4 regions of the Lysinibacillus sp. NPDC096382 genome follow, and region 3 is predicted to be linked to each of the others. Evidence: riboswitches for the same ligand, from Rfam matches in the RefSeq annotation. Region 3 holds a riboswitch; each other region holds the start of a gene.
What was found. A riboswitch is a leader RNA that binds a small molecule or an ion and turns the genes downstream of it on or off. The one in region 3 is predicted to bind S-adenosylmethionine.
Positions count from the first base shown of each region.

Region 1: linked by a shared signal. The riboswitch ahead of ACIQZA_RS12880 (Na+/H+ antiporter NhaC family protein) and the one ahead of metK (methionine adenosyltransferase) in region 3 are both predicted to bind S-adenosylmethionine.
Region 2: linked by a shared signal. The riboswitch ahead of ACIQZA_RS10100 (cyclase family protein) and the one ahead of metK (methionine adenosyltransferase) in region 3 are both predicted to bind S-adenosylmethionine.
Region 4: linked by a shared signal. The riboswitch ahead of ACIQZA_RS22220 (MetQ/NlpA family ABC transporter substrate-binding protein) and the one ahead of metK (methionine adenosyltransferase) in region 3 are both predicted to bind S-adenosylmethionine.

Region 1 covers NZ_JBIWFC010000008.1:8,574-13,848, forward strand. Annotated here, with positions in the region: gene ACIQZA_RS12855 (ABC transporter ATP-binding protein) at 1-453, opposite strand, end outside; gene ACIQZA_RS12860 (VOC family protein) at 989-1,414, shown strand; gene crcB (fluoride efflux transporter CrcB) at 2,226-2,588, shown strand; gene crcB (fluoride efflux transporter CrcB) at 2,585-2,914, shown strand; gene ACIQZA_RS12875 (hypothetical protein) at 2,945-3,292, shown strand; SAM riboswitch class I at 3,530-3,637, shown strand; gene ACIQZA_RS12880 (Na+/H+ antiporter NhaC family protein) at 3,744-5,024, shown strand; gene ACIQZA_RS12885 (MFS transporter) at 5,145-5,275, opposite strand, start outside.
Region 2 covers NZ_JBIWFC010000005.1:162,005-167,279, forward strand. Annotated here, with positions in the region: gene ACIQZA_RS10090 (MFS transporter) at 1-227, shown strand, start outside; gene ACIQZA_RS10095 (YuzC family spore coat inner layer protein) at 497-907, shown strand; SAM riboswitch class I at 1,055-1,160, shown strand; gene ACIQZA_RS10100 (cyclase family protein) at 1,260-1,997, shown strand; gene ACIQZA_RS10105 (serine hydrolase domain-containing protein) at 2,520-3,947, opposite strand; gene gmtX (gamma-mobile-trio protein GmtX) at 4,299-4,946, opposite strand; gene ACIQZA_RS10115 (VPA1269 family protein) at 5,108-5,275, opposite strand, start outside.
Region 3 covers NZ_JBIWFC010000004.1:273,441-278,715, reverse strand. Annotated here, with positions in the region: gene ACIQZA_RS09150 (alpha/beta hydrolase) at 67-1,023, opposite strand; gene pckA (phosphoenolpyruvate carboxykinase (ATP)) at 1,146-2,732, opposite strand; SAM riboswitch class I at 3,350-3,469, shown strand; gene metK (methionine adenosyltransferase) at 3,829-5,025, shown strand; gene ACIQZA_RS09135 (gamma carbonic anhydrase) at 5,198-5,275, opposite strand, start outside.
Region 4 covers NZ_JBIWFC010000022.1:58,174-63,448, reverse strand. Annotated here, with positions in the region: gene ACIQZA_RS22235 (carbon-nitrogen family hydrolase) at 6-800, opposite strand; gene ACIQZA_RS22230 (PhzF family phenazine biosynthesis protein) at 882-1,676, opposite strand; gene ACIQZA_RS22225 (pyridoxal phosphate-dependent aminotransferase) at 1,807-2,976, shown strand; SAM riboswitch class I at 3,181-3,285, shown strand; gene ACIQZA_RS22220 (MetQ/NlpA family ABC transporter substrate-binding protein) at 3,373-4,206, shown strand; gene ACIQZA_RS22215 (methionine ABC transporter ATP-binding protein) at 4,312-5,275, shown strand, end outside.

The DNA of each region.
Region 1 (5,275 bases), on a different contig from region 3:
AAAAATAATAAAGCCCATGTAAATTGTGGAATCAATCAATGTCATAATCCCGAACCCAGCAGTCAGCGACACAGCGTTTAAATCATTCGTCGCACGGGCCATTAAATCCCCAGTACGATTTTTTTCATAAAAAGTTGGCGTCATACGCAAAAAATGCTGCATAAGGTTGCGGCGTAAAATTTTCTCTAAGTTAATAGCCCCTTCAAATAATCTGAATTGCCACACAAAATTAAGGGCATAACCCCCAATCATGATACACACGAAAATCAAAATATACTTCGTTAAAAGAGCTGGTGTCATTTCACCAGCAGTCAATATATCAATAATTGACCCTAGTAAATACGGTGGAACAACTTCTAAGCCACTCGCAATCATTAAGAGCGTAACGGCTATTGTATATTGCTTCCAGTATTTCTTGAAAAACCAGCTTAATTTACTTAAAACATCAAACATACGTTATAACCTTCTTTCTCAAGTGCTGTTAAAACTTTGCTACCCACTCTCCATAAATTTCTTGATGAAAATCATTTTTTGTACTTTGTTTCGCATACACATGCACTCCTTTTTTATGATCACTACAACACTTTTTTGCAACAAAAAAGACACATACTCCCAAAAAAAGAGCATGTGTCTCTTCATAAAAGGCAAGGAGTTACCCATGCCATTTATTTGCAACGCAAAAAAATGTTAGAAGACATGGACAATGTATGCAGTTGTACTTTGATATGATACTGGTAAAATTAACATCGTCATGCCCTCCTTTACTTAAGATTGTTATAGTGTTATTGAAGATTATCATACTTTAGAAATATTTGTCAACCAACTCACTGTTATTTTTTCTGTTTTTCAGGGAAAAATTAACGCTTTAAAGCGATGAATTGCTAAAATCCTAAAATTTAAAATAAAAAATCTATAACTTTTTGTATTGACTTTAACGCTGCGTAAACCTTTATGGTTAGTTTGTATTAACCTAAAGGAGGAAATAGACATGAATGAATTTTATCAAATGCCCTTATTTGTAAAGCTAAAAGTAAGAAATATTGAAAAGTCAAAAGAATGGTATGGGAATGTACTAAATTTCAATTCAGTATTTGATTTTTCAGATGCTAACGGAACAACTTCAATGATACATTTAAGAGGCGCAAAGTACCAAGATTTGATGTTATTACAGGATGAAGAAGTCAACACTTGTGACTCAGTCATTATTAATTTATTTTCTAGTGATATTCATAGTATTTATCAAGCTGCACTGGAAAATGAAACAAATATCATTCAAAAACCGACAGTTCAACCATGGAATGCAAAAGAATTAACTTTAGAAGATCCAGATGGATATGTTTTTACAATAACGGAAAGTGTCGATTCCAATAAAGACTTTGATACTGTCATTGACAATGTTAAAGGTCAATTATAGTAATAATAAATTATGACATGTTTGCAACAGCAAAAACACGTTACCTGTTACACTACTTGTGTTAAGTAGCTGGCAGAGTAGTAAAAAAGAATCAAGTTCAAAAAACGGTGAGTAGTATCCTTGATTTCTCACAATTTGACAATCGATTACTGTGTTAAATACAAATTTTTCAATTCTAGAAGACCCTAAACAAACAAATCTAGTTCGAAAGGGGCTTCCAGCAATTGATCGGAACAATTTTTAGATTTATCACCCAAATTTTTAAATTTATCGCTTAACTTTAATTTATCACCCTACATTTTTAACTTATCACCTAACGTTAATTTATCGCCCATCCTCCCAATAAAATTAAAGAATAGTAAACACGGAGACTGTCCCCTGCTTTCCAAAATCCATCTTTGCTACGCCAACATCCATCGGTGAAAGTTGAATAGAAGAGACACGAACGCCAAACTGAAACATCGTTTATTGTTTTGAACTTTACTGTGCGCTTTTCAAGGCATCAGCTCTATCGTTATTATTATTTTTGTATAATTGTTTTTTTCCGTTAGCGGGTTTTCTGTCAACGGATTAACCGTTGTCGGATTTCAATTGAACGTTGTAATAGTGTTTGAAATACTAAAGAGTTTCTTATTTAGAACTAAAATTTTGTTATGATATATGGACATGGACATTAACTACGAAGTATTTTGGAAGGAAAAATAAAAATCGTAAAACGGTGATATTTTCTATATATCTATAGAAAAATATCTAAAATGGTGTTCACATGATACACTTTTTAATATAGACATTTTAGTAAGGAGTCTTTACTTTGAAATCATTTTTAGCTGTTGGAATTGGCGGATTTTTGGGTGCCATCTGTCGATATAGCCTTGGTCTAGCACTTTCAAATAACGGTGGTTTTCCATTTGCGACACTTTGTATGAACTTAATTGGCTGCTTTTGTTTAGCGTGGCTATTTACTACGTTTACAAAGCGAACGCCTGTTATTATAGGAATTGGTACTGGCTTTTTTGGTGCCTTTACAACCTTTTCGACATTTTCTTTAGAAACACTATTACTTTTGCAGGATAGTAAATGGCTCCAAGCCGTTCTTTATATTTTAGCAAGTGTTTTTGGCGGTTTAGCTTGTGCATGGCTAGGATTTAAACTAGCAAAGGGGCGCATCGTATGATAATTATTGGCATCGGTGGATTTTTGGGTGCACTAACACGATTTTATCTAGGAAAATTGATTGTCCATACATACCCATGGGCAACATTTTTTATTAATATAACGGGGTCTTTTGCGCTTGGCTTTTTATTTGCGCTACATCCAAGTGATTGGATTTGGCATTTTATAGGGATTGGTTTTTTAGGAGCCTATACGACTTTTTCGACATTCGGTTTTGAATGTTTGACGCTCTTAGAGCAGCAAAAATGGAGACAAGCGATTGTTTATATAGGCATTACCGTTTTATTCGGTTTACTTTTCGCTGCTCTTGGCTTTTACCTTGTGTAGCCGCATTTTTAAAAAACTAGAGGTGATTTTTTGACACAGCCATCCATTAAACAATTACAAGCACTCGAAGCTGACATTGAACAAACACTATATAGTTTAATCGACCTAGAACTAGAAGAAAACTTTCCAGAAATGAATACACGCTTTGCACAATTACTTGCAAAGGTACAGGCGGTACAATTAATTGATTATAAGCTTGACGTCCTAGTTGACCCTCAAGCATTTGCAACAGAAACATGTACTCTACTACAAAGTTTAATAGAGGCAAAGGCTAGACCACAAAAAAGACAACGCCTCCTAACACATCGTATGATTTTAAAAATATGGCTACGTAAAAATCAACGCTTTATGACGGAATTTTTACCACAAATGTTTTAGGCGCCCCTACTTTTAAGGGCGCCTTCTTTTTCCCTTTTTAGTTGTTAAATCAAATTGTGCTGCGTTAGACTATTAAAGCCTTCAATAGCGGCACCAAAAATTCACACTTTCCTATCCTCTTACTTGTTCAATCTCCTTAATTAATATAGCTTTTAATCAAGCTTGATTAAAAATATGTTGCAAATATCGACTTTTTATTATAATATTTATTATTGTGAAAAAAAATAATATATTTGCTTCTTATCAAGAGAGATGGAGGGACTGGCCCGATGAAATCTCGGCAGCGGAACTTATGATTTAAGTTACTGTGCCAAATCCAGCAGGCAAAGGCTTGATAGATAAGAGGAGTGTTTTATAGATATAAGGCCTCTTCTTGTTGATACAAGAAGAGGCCTTTTTTCGTAAAAAGAATGGACAAAAGACGTGTCCAATTTTATTTTTGGAGGTAGACATGAAGAAAGAGAATCCATGGGCGCTGATCCCATTTGTTGTTTTTTTGATTTTATTTATTGGTTCAGGGGTTATTACAGGTGATTTTTACGCCTTCCCTGTTATTGTAGCCATTTCCATTTCAGGCGCTGTCGCTTTAGCGATGAATCGAAAAGAATCGTTTGCGCAAAAGGTTGATATTTTTTGCAAAGGCGCAGGAAATTTAAATGTCATGCTGATGGTTGTTATTTTTCTTTTGGCTGGGGCCTTTTCAGCGGTAGCAAAAGGCATGGGGGCAGTGGATTCCACTGTAAACTTTGCTTTATCGGTCGTTCCGCCAAATCTGCTTGTCGTAGGCTTATTCATCATTGCCTGCTTTATTTCCCTATCAATGGGTACATCGGTGGGGACGATTGTTGCGCTAGCGCCAATTGGAGTTGGCATAAGCGAGCATATCGAGCTTTCCATAGCTTTAGTAATGGCAGCAATTGTTGGCGGTTCAATGTTTGGCGATAATTTATCTTTTATTTCAGATACAACCATTACTGCCGTTCGTTCACAAGGTGCACAAATGAAGGATAAATTTAAGGTGAATTTTTGGATTGTGTTGCCGGCAGCTATTGTAACGAGCCTTATTTTAGGGTTCATTACAATGGGTGAAACTGCACAAGTGGAGCATTTAAGCTATAGTTGGGTAAAAATTGTTCCCTATGTTTTGGTCATTATTTTAGCGTTAGCTGGAATGAATGTTTTCCTTGTTCTGGCATCTGGGATTGTTCTCGCCGGGGCTGTTGGCTTAGCGGATGGCAGCTATCATTTAATGAGCCTTTTTCAAAAGATCGGCGAAGGAATGTCAGGCATGTATGAAATGGCATTCCTTGCGATATTAATAGCTGGAATGGTGGAGGTTATAAAGTTTAACGGAGGGATTGATTTTCTACTTCACCTTGCAACAAAAAGAATTAAATCGAAAAAAGGTGCTGAATTTGGTATTGCCGGTCTTGTAGGCCTAACTAATTTATCGACGGCCAATAACACGATTGCTATTTTAATTGCTGGTCCGCTTGCAAAAAATATTGCTGAACAGTATGAGATTGAGCCAAGAAAGTCCGCAAGTATATTAGATATTTTCTCCTGTACGATTCAAGGCCTTCTACCATACGGAGCCCAATTCCTGGCAGCCGCAAGTGTAGCCGGAATTTCACCAGTGAGCATGTTACAATACTCTTTCTATCCAGTTCTTATAGGAATTTGCGGAACCATCGCTATCCTCATCGGATACCCGAAAGGAAAGAAAGCCTAAGCTTCATACTTAAAAAACATTGATTTACCACTAAATTATTCCAATTGTTTTGAAATAATCAAAACAATTGGATTTTTTTGAGGCTATTCATTTTTTTGTGATAGAGATAATACCTAAAAGTTACAAATTACACTTTCTCATTAGTACTTCGTAACGTCTATATTTGACCATAAATCCAATTCCAAGAATAGGTCCAATCGCTAATATTGTAAAGACCCACTCCCAACCTATGATCCTCTGTATAATCGGGA
Region 2 (5,275 bases), on a different contig from region 3:
TTTATGCCGTTCAGCTTTCAGAAAAATATACACCATCAGCTATTTCAATGGCTTCAGCATTAAATATTTCGGCCTTTAACATTGGTATTTTTCTAGGATCATACATTGGAGGAATTATTGTTAGCCACCAATCATTAGCTCATACTCCTATATATGGATTCGGTATGGTGATGATTGCCGCAGTTACTACCTTCCTATCGTTACACTTCGATAGAAATAAACAATAGATTTCTCTAGAATAACATTAATGAAAGGAAGCCTTAACCATACATAAGGCTTCCTTCTTGTTTTTATCCCATTTTAAGGAAATTATCGTCAAAATAGGCCTTGAAAAATTCTAATGCCGAGAACTGAGTCCCAAAAGAACCTGATATATACTCTTTTTCATTCCACTCGAGCCCATTTTGCTCATGATTTTCAAAGCATCAGCTGTTAACACCGAAAGTCTATATTGCACATAAGATACTGTATCAGCTATAGGATAGGAGGAATTTAGTTGTATTACAATCCTTATCCGTATTTTGTCTATCCTAATTATTATCCGGCATGGGTAATGGCAAATCAACCAACAATTCAACACCCTTCCAGCCATCTAGCAATGCCGACAACCCCAATGAATAGAAGTCCATTTCCAATCGTCAATACAAAGAAATTAAAGACTTCCGCGAATCGGATCAAGGTTATTATGCAGCAAGCACAGTTACTTACGGATAAAATTGATGAATCCGAGCAATTTGCACATGATCTTATGAACGCAGCACAACAATCAAATAAAACCGAAGTTGAAAAGTTAATTTCCTCAACAGGCATTACTGTAAAATTCGAAACTACCTATACACCAGATGGATTTCGTATAACATTTACTGAAAGTAGCTGTTGTAAGCTAACACTAATTTTAGGTTGGTGAAGAGTTGGCCCTTTGAAGAGGGCCTCTTTCTTTTACCTTTAGCATCATTATGAATTTTAACCTTGTATCCCCATCAAACTTGTAAACTATAAAAAAATATGCTAAAGTGTTTGTAAACATTATTTCTGAAAATTCTTATATCGCATTTTCTTATCAAGAGAGACGGAGGGATTGGCCCTATGAAGTCTCAGCAACCAGCCTATAGGTATGGTGCTAATTCCAATTGGCAAAATTCTGCCTTGAAAGATGAGAAGACTTACTTCAGTTGCTTTGCACGAGAGTCCTCTTCTTCAAGGAGGACTCTTTTTTTATTGTTGCATTCAAAAAAATTAAAAGAAAGCAGGGAAATAGTATGGCAAACGAACTTTTACAAGCAATTCAACTATTGAAATCAAAAAAATGGGTAGACTTAACGCATACATTTGGTCCAAATTCTCCACATTTCTTTATGTTTGATGATGCTAAATTTGAAACATTATTTTCACATGATGATGGTTTCTTTGCACAGCAATTCACTTTCCCAGGGCAATACGGAACACATATCGACCCACCTATCCATTTTGTGCGAGATACACGCTATCTAGATGAATTGGAGCTAAAAGAACTAGTACTACCACTAATCGTTATTGATAAATCGAAGGAAGCCGACGTAAATAACGACTACACGTTAAGTGTTCAAGATATTCTTGACTTTGAAGCTGAAAATGGGGAAATTGAAGCAGGTACCTTTGTTGCGTTCCGTACCGATTGGAGTAAACGTTGGCCAGATAAAGAATCTTTCAGCAACAAAGACGCTGATGGCAATAATCATATTCCTGGCTGGGGATTAGAAGCGTTACAATTTTTATTCAACGAACGACAAGTAAGTGCTATTGGCCACGAAACTTTTGACACGGATTCAGCAGCAGATTTCCGTAGAAATGGAAAATTAGACGGCGAATATTTTGTGCTAGAGCAAGATACTTACCAAATTGAGCTTATGAAAAATTTAGATAAGCTACCTCCAAAAGGCGCTGCTATATTCAATATCGTGCCAAAGCCTGAAAAAGCATCTGGATTCCCTGTCCGTTCATTTGCAATATTACCGTAATATAGCAAAAGGTCTGATTCAAGTACGCTTAATATAGGGTAAATAGTATAATAAAATAAAACTAGACCTTATATTTAGAGGATTTGAGTTTGATTATATATAATAAAACTTTATAATCAAACTTTTATTTGTATATAAAAATACATCCATTAAATCTTTATTGAGATAATGGATGTATTTTTTATTGTGGTCTTTTAATAAAGATAGATAATTTTCTTATTCCACAATCGGGCCAGATTGTTGAATAACAGTCTTTTTAAGAAATGTTACCTAACGACGCTTGTGCAAAAATAATATTGTTGTTTAATTTACAATAAAGTCATTTAAAAAATAATATAGTTGTTTAAAAATCCTTATTCCGAACGAACAAGTTAGTGGAAGTAATAGTAATTAGGTTTGGCTGGGAAAATTGTCGATGATATTAAAAAAGACACCGAAGTGTCTTATGTTTTTCAAATTAAGCATACCGATAAATTGAAATTTAATTACTTAACATTTTGCTTATCTTGGGAGCAATGTATTTTATCGGTGAGTGTATACAAACCATGTAATGCTTGCTGTTAATAATGCTGACGAAATCAAAGCTGTAAGAACACTATATGTTCGCCAAATAAGTATCGTTGACCAATCTAAAGCACAGCACAGTATACCCAGGGCAATCGTAGCGATCAGGAAAATAATTGTTACGATTATTCTCTTTTTTGTCATTGGCTGCCGCTCATTCGTTTTCCTTCTGCGTAATCCTAAGAGAAATAACAAAACGGCCAATAGGCAAAGAATAATTGTGATAGACGACAAAGTGATATCCAAAAGCTGTGTGCCGCTTATTTCATATGACTGAGTTAGATTGCCGTCTAATATATCTTTAACTTTTAGTACCAGGTTTATATTGGTATTTGCACCGTTGCTCAGCAAGCAGACGGCTGTTCGTTCATTTAGCAGTATGGCTACTTCGGTTCTGAAATTTGGATTGCCCCCAGTGTGTTCTATAATCGTTTGGTCGGCGTTTACCGACCAGCCTGCCGCATAATGCATATCGTTGACAGCCGAAACAGACATATCACCCCTATGTGATTTTTCGATAACCGTGTGAAATATTTCGGGTATGTCCTGCACAATACCCATCTGTATACCCATCCAACGCGCCATATCTTTTGTATTAGAAATGATGTAGCCTGCGGGTTTATTCCCCGCATAATCCGGAGCTTTAAATGGAGTTGTCATAAAAAAGGAAGTACGGTAGCCCTGTGCCAACTGTCCAGTGGCTTGAGCATCTTCTTTATAAGCATACGTCTGGTGAAGACCTAACGGCTGAAATACCTGTTCCCTCATAAAGTCTTCATAGCTTTGTCGCGACACAATCTCAATAACCAAACCCAATACGTCATAATTAACGGTTCCATAGTTATACTGTTCACCGGGAGGGAACGCCAATTCAGCATCTACGAGCATTTCCACAGTCTTTTGCAACATATCCGGTGTATTGCCTTGTGGAATATTTTGAGTATGCCTAATATTTGTTAGACCACTGGTATGGTGAAGAAAGTTATTTAGTGTAAGGCTTTGCATATCAACAGGTTTCCCTTGATACTTTAACGTAAACCAAGGTAAATATTTTTGGACAGGGTCAGTCATTGAGAGCAGCCCTTGTTCTTCCAACAGCATAATACCCATACCGGTAAAAGCTTTACTGACCGAAGCTAACTCATAGAGTGTATTTTCACTTGCAGACAACCCCTTTTCACGGTCTGCATACCCTGAAGAAAAGTAGAACACTTCATCATCAGCAAGTATTGAGATTGACATTCCCGGCACACCTGATATACGAGAGGCATCATCTAGCAACGCTTGTATTGCCGCAGATTTCGAATCTGACAACGCATAACTTTGTGTTGCGAATCCTGAGAATAATATAAATATCGTTAATACAAAAACAATAATCTTTTTCATAAACTCTCCTTTTCGAAAAATTATAAGAGAATAATATAAATAACCTACTTTTACAACTACTAAACTAATTTTAATTTATCTTTCTATTCACCTATATAATATCAAGTAATTGTGAAGAGTTACACTTAACGAATAGAGCGTTAGTTCAATAAGAAAAACGATCTTCAACAATCGGGCGCGATTATGAAGTACCGCTGTAGAAAATGATCAAACTTTTTTATAATAGGCAAACTAAAAAATGCTAAAGAAGCATCCATTTTGATTAATCTTTTTTCAAAATGATGCTTCTTATTAATCTTAGTGTAAGGATTTACGAGGTGTTTTTGTTCAAACTTTATTTTAAAGCTACTTTTATATTCCATTAAGAATTTTTTGTATGGCAGTTACATATCCAGCCTTATATATCTGAATCCCGTCTTCTTTAACTCTGCCATAATTATCGGTAGTCCATCCCTGATGGCTCATAAATTCGTTTGATATGGCATTTCTAAGAGCATCTATTTCGGTATCTGTCAGATTATAAGAAGGCTCGACTATAACGACATCCTTATTTTTGCTTAGATCGTTTATAGGACGCATATCAATCGTAAAGGTTGTTTGTTCTTTAAGCAAAGAGTTTTCTCTTTTGAGCTTTTTATTCTCTGCCATAAGCATACCAACCAATGCCTTTGTTGTTGGTTCGGAGATACTTGCTAAGATATCATCGTTTACGGTTGTTCTCTTTTCTTTTTTAGGCTTTTTAGTGGTAGTTTTATAGTATTCAGCCCACTGGCTTATCAAAACTCTGTAATCCTCGGCATTTTTGTTTCTAAGTGCCTGTTCACTTGGACCGCCATCATCTGCTATCAGTCTAGCTATAGTGCCAATAGAAAAATCTTTTATGTCAAACTCGGACTGTTTTTTACAGGCGTTATGTATGAGTTCTAATGTTTTCTTTTTCCTTGTAGAAGCGTTCTCGTAAAGCTTTGAGAACAGTTCATCTGGTTGCATTTCCATCATATATCCTCCAATGCTTAGATTATTCTTAATCAATAGTAGAACTATCTATATTGGTAATAAATTACTGTTTAAAGTCACAGATTTAAGTTCATCAACAAACTCATTCTCAAACCCGATTTCTTCAAGTTTCTTCCGCCCGATTGCATAAGGAATAGCATCTTTTAAACACCTCTTTCGAAAGGATTTTTTTCTGTACCCTGACTTAAATGTGAATCATTCTTGATCCACTCTCCAGCCACATTTCGAATAGACTGCACATACTTATAAGTATCCATTTCTCCACTGTCAAGCATACGCACCTGATAAGTTCTTAAAGGTAGAAGGAGCTT
Region 3 (5,275 bases):
GCTCAGGTAGATTAAAAAACCGTACAGGTGCTTAATATCAGGCACCTGTACGGTAGAAAAAGATATTTACTCTGTATATTTTGCTAAGAAGTTATTAATAGTTTTCCAGTAAGAGTCTCCAGCAACGCTTTCTGCAAGGCTATGTCCGGCACCTTCAACTATAAATTTCTCCTTCGGTACATTGGCAGCCTCGTATACTTTATCTAGCATATCAGATGGAACAAATGTATCATTACTTCCATGAATGAATAGCATAGGTGTTTTCGATTTCGCTACTTGCTTGACGCTATCAGCTTCACCAAGCGTATAGTCAGCTTTTAACTTCGTTACAATTGAAGAAAACTGCATAATGGGGAATTCAGGTAACTTAAAGAGTTCTTGCAATTGATAGGAGAATTCATCCCAAACTGAGGAATAACCACAATCCTCAATGATAGCCTTAACATTGCCAGGTAGCTCCTCTCCTGAGGCCATCATCACTGTAGCACCTCCCATGGAAACACCATACAAAATAATTTCAGCGTTTTTATCAGAACTGATCACATTATTAATCCAAGAGACTACATCAAGTCGATCATGCCAACCCATACCGATATAGTCACCCTCACTTTTTCCATGAGCCCTTGCATCAGGTACGAGAACATTGTAGCCTGTATCGTAAAAATGCTTAGCATACTTTGTCATTTGTGAGCCATCAGATGAATATCCATGGAAAACAATTGCCCATTTATTTGTTTCGTTTGTATTTTTAAGTGTATAGGCATGTAATTTTAAATTATCGAAAGCCTGTATGTAAGAGTCCTTGTAATTCTCTTTAAACCACTTCTCGCTCTCTTCTTTTTCTTTAGCATCCTTAGGACTAACAGCAATAGAATTGTGCGGAGCATTAAACACATCTGATTTATCAGTATTAGGATTTAAGGCAAAATTATAAAAATAATTCCCTGCAAAAAATCCAGCCACAACAAACAATACTAATAGCAGACTGACAATGGTAATAATCACTTTATATTTCTTTTTCATATATATCCTCCTAAAACTACTATTATGAATTATACACAAAGATACTAATATGAAAAGTAGAATTCTCAAAATAGGGAATAAAAAAAAGGGAACGACTGAAATCGTTCCCTTTGCTTAGTAAATTATTTTAATGGACCGCCAAGTTTAGTGATAGCTTCAGAAACATTTGAGAATTTCTTGAAGTTTTCGTTGAATAAACCAGCAAGTTCAGCAGCTTTTTTATCATAAGCAGCTTTGTCTGCCCATGCATCACGAGGATTAAGCACTTCTGTCGGTACACCTTCAATAGAAGTTGGAATGTTCAAACCGAATACTGAATCTTGAATTGTTTCAACATCAGTTAATTTGCCATCAATTGCAGCACGTACCATTGCACGAGTGTAAGAAAGCTTCATTCGGCTACCAGTACCATATTCGCCACCAGTCCAACCAGTGTTCACTAAGAATACTTGTGCACCGTGCTCGTCAATTTTTTGACCTAACATTTCAGCATAAACTGTTGCTGGAAGTGGAAGGAATGGAGAACCGAAGCAAGTTGAGAATACTGGTTCTGGCTCTGTTACACCACGTTCTGTACCAGCAAGTTTAGATGTGAAACCGCTTAGGAAGTGGTACATTGCTTGCTCTTTTGTTAATTTACTGATTGGAGGTAATACACCAAACGCATCAGCTGTTAAGAAGATGATTGTTTTTGGGTGACCTGCAACAGATGGATCAACAATATTTTCGATGTATTGAATTGGATAAGCTACACGCGTATTTTCTGTTAATGAACCATCATCATAGTCACAAACTCGAGTTTCTGGATCAACAGCTACGTTTTCTAGAACAGAACCGAAGCGGATTGCGTTGTAGATTTCTGGTTCTTTTTCAGCAGAAAGGTTAATTGTTTTTGCATAGCAACCGCCCTCAATGTTGAATACACCGTTATCAGACCAACCGTGTTCATCGTCACCGATAAGCTTACGGTCAGGATCAGCTGATAAAGTTGTTTTACCAGTACCAGATAAACCGAAGAATAATGCAACATCTCCAGCTTCACCAACGTTTGCTGAGCAGTGCATTGAAAGGATGCCTTGTTGTGGTAACAAGTAGTTCATAATACCGAAAATAGATTTTTTGATTTCACCAGCGTATTCAGTACCACCGATTAGGATAATTTTCTTTTCAAGTGATACAATGATGAATGTTTCAGAAGCAGTACCATCAATAGCAGGATCTGCTTTAAAGTTAGGAGCTGAGATAACTGTGAAGTCAGCAACATGAGAAGCCAATTCTTCTTCAGTTGGACGGATAAATAATTGATGAGCGAAAAGATTGTGCCAAGCATATTCATTGATTACTTGGATGCTTAATTGCGAATCTTTGTCAGCACCAGCAAAGCCTTTGAATACGAATAATTCTTCACGTTCTTTTAAATATTTTACTACTTTTACATATAAGTTATCGAACACTTCAGAAGAAATTGGTCGGTTAACTTTTCCCCAGTCAATTTTATCCTTTGTGCTCTCTTCTTCTACCGTATATTTATCTTTAGGTGAACGACCAGTGTATTTGCCAGTTTCTGCACGAACTGCGCCATCTACTGTTAACATAGCTTCACCACGAGATGTAGCTTTTTCAGCTAATTGTGGTACTGAAAGTTGAACATTAATGTTACCGCCGTTTAATAATTCCTTCAGTTCGTTTGCAATTTCTACTGAATTCATCGATTAAATACCATCCTTTTTTATAGTATTCCCTTGAGTCTGAGGGAGATTTTCTTAATTTCAAAAATAGTATAACACAATTGCTTAAATAATCTATACTAATTCAGAAATTATTTTTCAGATTTTATTACTTTTCAAGAAAACGACAAAAAGTAAATTGATTCGTTTTTATAATGCTTTTTACCCTATTTATAAGTGATCACACATTCACTTTCGACACAGCAAAATTGTGTTTGGAAGCTTTTGGATAACATGGGGTTCGCACAGGATGTGAAGTTTTAGCTTGTTTTTTATAGTTGGAGCTTGTCTTCGACTAAAAAGGGGCTATAATCATATTCATCCACCACATGTTTTGTAGCTAACGCTTTGCTTTTGCTGCAAAATGTACTGTAAAGGGTTACACATATGTTAACACATGATGTGAGGTGGAGAGTAGGGATTATTTTGTTTTAATTTACAGCATAACCCAAATTCCTTTCTGTATAAATCCCATACTTTCTTTGAATACAACCAATTATGCCACAGCATGCTTTCGCCAGAGAAGACACTCGCTGAAAGAAGATAAAAATATTTGACAATGTTCGACCATTTACGTATTATGAGATATTGAACGGATACTCTTATCCCGAGCTGGTGGAGGGTCAGGCCCTGTGAAACCCGGCAACCTGCATGAACTATTTCACGACATGCGCTGGTGCCAATCTGATGCAAGGGGAAACTCCCTTGAACGATAAGAGTGAAAGGTTACGAAGTCATTATTCCTTTCCTCATGTTAAGTAAGCGTGAGAAAAGGATTTTTTTATTGTTAAAAACGAATTAAAGGTAAGTATACAGTCCTTTCCTTATTATAATGACGGATCTTTCGAAAATCCTCGTGTTAAAAGCATCAGCTGTTTATTTGTGCGAAAGCGTAGTGACAGCAACAAATGTTTACTGTGCGAAAGTGCAACGACAGCAACAAATGTTTACTGTGCGAAAGTGCAACGACAGCAACAACGGCTTGAGAGTTCAATCCTTAGGGGCGAACTTGACATGGGTAATGAGTACCGTATTAATTCGCAAATATTATTTGTAAAAGTAATAGGAGGAAAATCAAATGACAAACCGTCGACTGTTTACATCAGAGAGTGTAACAGAAGGACATCCAGACAAAATTTGTGACCAAATCTCGGATGCCATTTTAGATGCTATTTTAGCAGAAGATCCAAACGCGCGTGTAGCGTGTGAAACAACAGTAACAACAGGCTTAGCGTTAGTAGCAGGAGAAATTACTACTTCTACTTATGTAGATATTAAAGGTATCGTTCGTGATACTGTAGCAGAAATCGGTTATACACGTGGGAAATACGGCTTTGATGCTGAAAACCTAGCAGTACTTGTTGCGATTGGCGAGCAATCACCTGATATTGCCCAAGGTGTTGACCAAGCATTAGAGGCGCGTGAAGGCTCTATGACAGACGCTGACATTGAAGCAATCGGTGCAGGTGACCAAGGTTTAATGTTCGGTTATGCATGTAACGAAACGCCAGAGCTTATGCCATTACCAATTAGTTTAGCGCATAAATTAGCTCGTCGTTTAACGGAAGTACGTAAATCTGGTGAATTAGCATATTTACGCCCAGATGGAAAAACGCAAGTAACGGTTGAATATGATGAAAACAATGTACCAGTACGCGTTGATACGATTGTCATTTCAACACAGCATGATGAAGAAGCTACACTTGAGCAAATTCAAGCAGACTTAAAAGAATTCGTTATTACTCCAGTTGTTCCAAGTGAATTACTAGATGCCGATACTAAATATTTCATCAACCCAACTGGCCGATTCGTAATTGGTGGTCCTAAAGGGGATGCTGGTTTAACTGGACGTAAAATCATCGTTGATACATACGGTGGCTATGCACGTCATGGTGGAGGTGCTTTCTCAGGTAAGGACGCAACTAAAGTAGACCGTTCAGCGGCATATGCAGCACGCTATGTGGCGAAAAATATCGTAGCTGCTGGTTTAGCTGATCGAGCTGAAGTACAACTAGCTTATGCGATTGGTGTTGCTCAACCTGTATCTATTGCTGTTGATACATTTGGAACAGGAAAAGTTACGGAAAGTGAAATTGTAAAATGGGTACGCGAGCTATTTGATCTACGCCCAGCGGGGATTATTAAAATGCTTAACCTTCGTCGTCCTATTTATAAGCAAACTGCCGCATATGGTCACTTCGGTCGTACAGATTTAAATGTTCCTTGGGAACAAACAGACAAAGCTGACGCATTAAAAGAAAAAGCAGGTTTATAAACTATTCAGCTAAAGCAATGAAGTATCTGGAAAAATATTTTAAAATACTATTACAGAAAGGGGCTCAATATTTTTATAGCCCCTTTCACTGTTTTTAACGAAAAAAATAAGCTCCTAATCATGGAGGGCTCTGTTACCCAAGAAAACGTGGAGCTGCTTTGATTTAGTTAAATTAATTTTTTGGTTGAAGAGATTTATAGTATTGACCCTTTTCTACATATTCACGTATGATGCGTTCCATATCTTCTTT
Region 4 (5,275 bases), on a different contig from region 3:
AAATTTTAGTTTTCGGTAACTACTCCGTTGTATAATCCAGGTCTGCGGTCGTCATAAACAGGAATTCTGCCTCTTACTTCATCGACAATTGAAAAGTCCACGTCGATGACAGCTACTTCTTCGTCCTCTGCACCAACCCACAGCACCTCGCCCCACGGTTGAATTATCATTGATTGACCATTAAAGTTTTCTACCTTTCTAGAAAGACGATTAACAGCGATCACAAAGCATTGATTTTCAATGGCACGTGCTTGCAGTAATGTTTTCCAATGATCGATACGTGGTGTCGGCCATTGTGCCGGCACGAACAATACTTTTGCCCCTGCTAAGGCGTGAGCACGTAGCCATTCCGGGAAGCGGATATCATAGCAAATCACGCCTGCAGCCTCGATATCTCCAAGGACAAAGCGATTCATTTCATCCCCAGCTTCTAAATATAAATGCTCGTCCATCAAACGGAAAAGATGTGCCTTGTTATATTCCCCTACTAACACACCATTTTTATCAAACGTATACATCGTGTTGTAAAATTTATCGCCCTTCTTCGTTGAAACCGAGCCACCAACAATATGTACGCCAAGCTCTTTCGCTAGGTTTGATAAAAATGCTTTCGAACGCTCTCCATCCACATCTGCAAGCTCTGATAATTTTTCAAGAGCATAGCCTGAATTCCACATTTCTGGCAGCACAATAATTTCTGCACCTTGTTTTGCCGCTTCACGAATTTTGTCCTCAGCGCGAGCAAAATTTTCTTCTACTTTGCCAAAGCCTACGTTTAATTGAATACAACCAATTTTCATTGCTATTCCTCCTCTAGACAGTACTGTTCTGTATTTATACTACATTAAATCAACCTGACTTCCATGGTTTAAGCTCAATATTTAGATTATTATTTCACCACTTAATACTTGAACTGCAGAACCCGCAATAGCAACATCTTTTATTTTTGGTGTAACGTACAATAAGCCACCGCGTTTTGAAAGTTGTTTGCTCACGATGCTTTCTTTTGATAATTTTGCACACCAGTAAGGTCCTAGCGCACCATGAGTGGAACCATTTACATGGTCTTCATCAATGCCTTGTGCTGGAGAAAAGAATCTTGAGACTATATCAATCCCCTCATCTTTAGAACGACTTGTAATACAAACACCACGTACCGGGAACTGTTTCATCGCTTGAAAATCAGCTTTGAAATCCGCAATATACTCTTCGTGACTTAACTCCACTATATAATCCAATTCTGTTTTCCCTACATATGTTGGTTTCACACCTAGCCATTCTTCAAGCTCCAAAGGACATTCAATCTCTTCTAACTGATACTTTTGAATTGTTATTTCAACTAATTCATTGAACCAATTTGCTTGCAAAGGGCCACTTACAGTCTGGAATATAATCGAAGAATTGATAGGTACAATCCCTTGTTTCCAGAGTAAAAAAGCGCTAGCGATTGTTCCATGTCCACAAATCGGTATTTCCTTTGCCGGCGTAAACCATCTAAGAAAAAAATTATTATCCTTCCTTTGAACAAAAGCTGTTGTCGGTACTGGGATCTCTTGAGCAATTTTCTGCATGGTCGACTCAGGTATCGTTGAATCAAGTAAACATACTGCTGCGGGATTTCCCTTGTAAAGCTCTGTAGTAAAAGCATTGATGATAAAATACGAGACTTTGTTCAATTTTCCCACCTCATTTTGGTCACTTTTGATTTTTAATTAACTGAAAATACTCTAGACAATTACTAAAAAAAGTAATATTATGTGCATCATATCTTCAATAATTATTATATTCTGAAAAAGGTGGACGTGCATGGAATTCTCAAAAAAACTACAGCAACTCCCAACTCAATTTTTTGCAGCACTTGTGCAAAAAGTAAACGCTGCTCTTGCTGAAGGACGTGATGTTATCAATCTTGGTCAAGGTAATCCAGATCAACCCACCCCTTCACACATTATTAAAGCATTACAGGAGGCGGCAGAAAATCCTCAAACTCATCAATACTCTCCATTTCGTGGCATAGCAGAATTACGCCAAGCAGCAGCAAGCTTCTACAAACGTGAATACAATGTGGACATTGACCCTGAAACAGAGGTTGCTATTCTCGGTGGTACGAAAATTGGCCTTGTTGAGCTACCGTTAGCTGTTTTAAACCCCGGTGACACTATGCTATTACCTGATCCTGGATATCCAGATTACTTATCTGGTGTCGTATTAGGTGATGTTAATTTTGAAGTTATGCCTCTTTTCGCAGAAAATGATTTCCTGCCAGATTATAATGCTTTATCCGATGAAGTAAAAGAAAAGACGAAGTTGCTGTACTTGAATTACCCGAATAATCCAACTGGCGGTACTGCAACATTTGAATTTTTCGAGGAAACAGTACGCTTTGCAAAAGAGCACAACATTATCGTCGTACATGATTTTGCCTACGGAGCGATTGGATTTGACGGCGATAAACCTATCAGCTTCCTGCAAGCTGATGGTGCTAAAGATGTCGGTATCGAAATGTATACATTATCCAAAACGTATAATATGGCAGGCTGGCGCATTGGTTTTGCAATTGGTAACCCCGACATTGTCGCAGCCATTAACCGTATTCAAGATCATCTTTTTTGTAGTCAATTTCCTGCCGTACAACAAGCCGCGGCAGTTGCACTTACTGCTTCCCAGAGTTGCGCAGATAAGCTAAGAGCGACTTATGAGCGTCGACGAAACGTCCTGATCGAAGAAGCCCAGCGAATTGGTTGGCAAGTAACAGCACCGAGAGGCTCTTTTTTTGCATGGCTCCCTGTTCCACTAGGTTTTACGAGTGAACAATTTGCCGATATATTGCTCGACAAAGCTGATATCGCAGTAGCTGCAGGCAATGGCTTCGGTCAATATGGTGAAGGCTATGTACGGGTTGGTTTACTTGTTAGCGAAGACCGCTTACGTGAAGCGATCAGCAGAATTGAAAAATTAAACTTATTTAGCTCCTGAACATTTCAATCAAAAACTGTTCCATTAGCTCAAACTTGCTATGGGACAGTTTTTTCTCTCTCTTGCTTACCCCACCCCTTCTTCTAGCGGATTCTTTCGCGACTAAATATTATAATAAAATAAAAAATTTTAAAAATTCAATTGACTTACCATATCCTATAATTTATATTAGTTCTATCGGATTTACAAAAAAATATTATAAATCTCTTATCAAGAGTAGCTGAGGGACTGGCCCTATGAAGCTCGGCAACCTCCTTTTTCAAGGAAGGTGCTAAATCCTGCAAACGATTATCGTTTGAAAGATAAGAGAGGACAATTTTTCATGAGCCTCTCTTAATTTTTTAAGAGAGTTTTTTTATTTTTATTACCGATAAAACAACTTTGGAGGTATGTTTCATGAAAAAGAACAACAAGATTTTATTAGGTTTAGCAAGTCTTACATTAGTAGCAGCATTAATGGGCTGTGGTACTAAAGAAAATAGTAAAGATAGTCAACGTAAGACTATTAATGAAAATAAGATTGTAGTAGGTGTAACTTCTGGTCCGCACGAACAAATTGCTGAGGTTGTAGCGAAAGTTGCCAAAGAAAATGGCTTAGAGGTAGAACTAAAATCTTTCTCTGATTATGTTTTACCAAATACATCGTTAGTAGAGGGCGATCTTGATGTAAACAGTTATCAACACAAGCCATTCCTCGATACATTTAACAAAGATCACAATACAGATTTAGTGCCAGTTGGAAAAACAATTTTAAATCCTCTAGGCATATACTCCGAGAAATATAAATCATTCGATGACGTTCCAGATGGTGCAACGTTCGGATTACCGAATGATCCAACGAACGGGGCTCGTGCACTATTTGTACTTCAAAAGGCAGGCTATATTAAATTAAAAGACGGTGCAGACTTAACAGCATCTATTCGCGATGTGGAAGAAAACAAAAAGAATTTGAAATTCATTGAATTAGAGGCTGCACAAATTCCTAAACAGCTTAGTGAAGTAGATGTAGCTGCCATTAATACAAACTTCGCTCTTGATGCTGGCATTAATCCTAAAAAAGACTCCATTCTTTTAGAATCTACGGACTCTCCATATGTGAATTACATTGTGGTACGTGCTGAAAACAAAGATGACCCAACGATCAAAAAATTTGTTGAAGCTTATCAATCTGATGAGGTACACAAATTTATTGAAGAAAAATTCCAAGGCTCTGTAATTTCAAGCTGGTAAGTGACGATTAAGTTTCTTTCATAAAATCAAGAATCTGCGAGACTCCTACAGGAAAGCTAGCAGATTCTTGCTTTATAGAAGGACTTAGAAAGGAGATATCACCGTATGATTCAACTAGAAAATATAACAAAAGAATTTAAAACTAAAAATGGTATCGTCAAAGCAGTAGATGGTATTAACCTGCATGTCAAAAAAGGTGAAATTCATGGGGTTATTGGCTACAGTGGTGCAGGAAAGAGTACCCTTATTCGCTGTGTGAATTTATTAGAACGTCCGACAACAGGAAAGGTATTAATCGATCATGTAGATATTACTTCCCTTTCTCTAAACGACCTTCGCAAAACTCGGCAAAAAATCGGGATGATCTTCCAGCATTTTAACCTTTTAAAAACAGCGACTGTTTACAACAATATCTCGGTACCATTAAAGCTTCTTGGCTATAACGACTCTGAAGTAAAAAAACGCGTTACAAAATATGCAGAAATTGTTGGCCTAACGGAGAAATTGGATAGCTATCCTAGTCAGCTTTCAGGTGGTCAAAAGCAACGTGTCGCTATTGCGCGTGCCCTAGCCCAAGAGCCCGAGATTTTGCTTAGTGATGAAGCGACAAGTGCACTCGATCCCGAAACAACGGACGCCATTCTTGAGCTTCTCTTGAAAATTAATCGTGAGCTAGGCATCACTATTTTACTTATTACACATGAAATGAATGTTATTCAAAAAATTTGCGATGCTGTATCCGTTCTTGAATCAGGGGCGGTTGTGGAATATGGCTCTGCTATAGAACTATTTTCGAAGCCTCAGCATCCAACAACACGAAAATTTTTAAATACCATTTCTCAACGTAATTTATCCCCTTCTCTTATCAAGCAATTAAATGTTTCGGGAAGTGTTATTCGTTTAACATTCCTTGGTGAAAGTACAGGGAAACCATTACTAGCAGAAGTGAGTAAAGTTTATGATGTACAACCAAATATTTTATCAGCCAATATCATAGAATTAAAAAACGGCATTGTCGGTAATATTGTCGTGCATCTACACGGTGAAGCACATATCGTAGAAAAAGCAC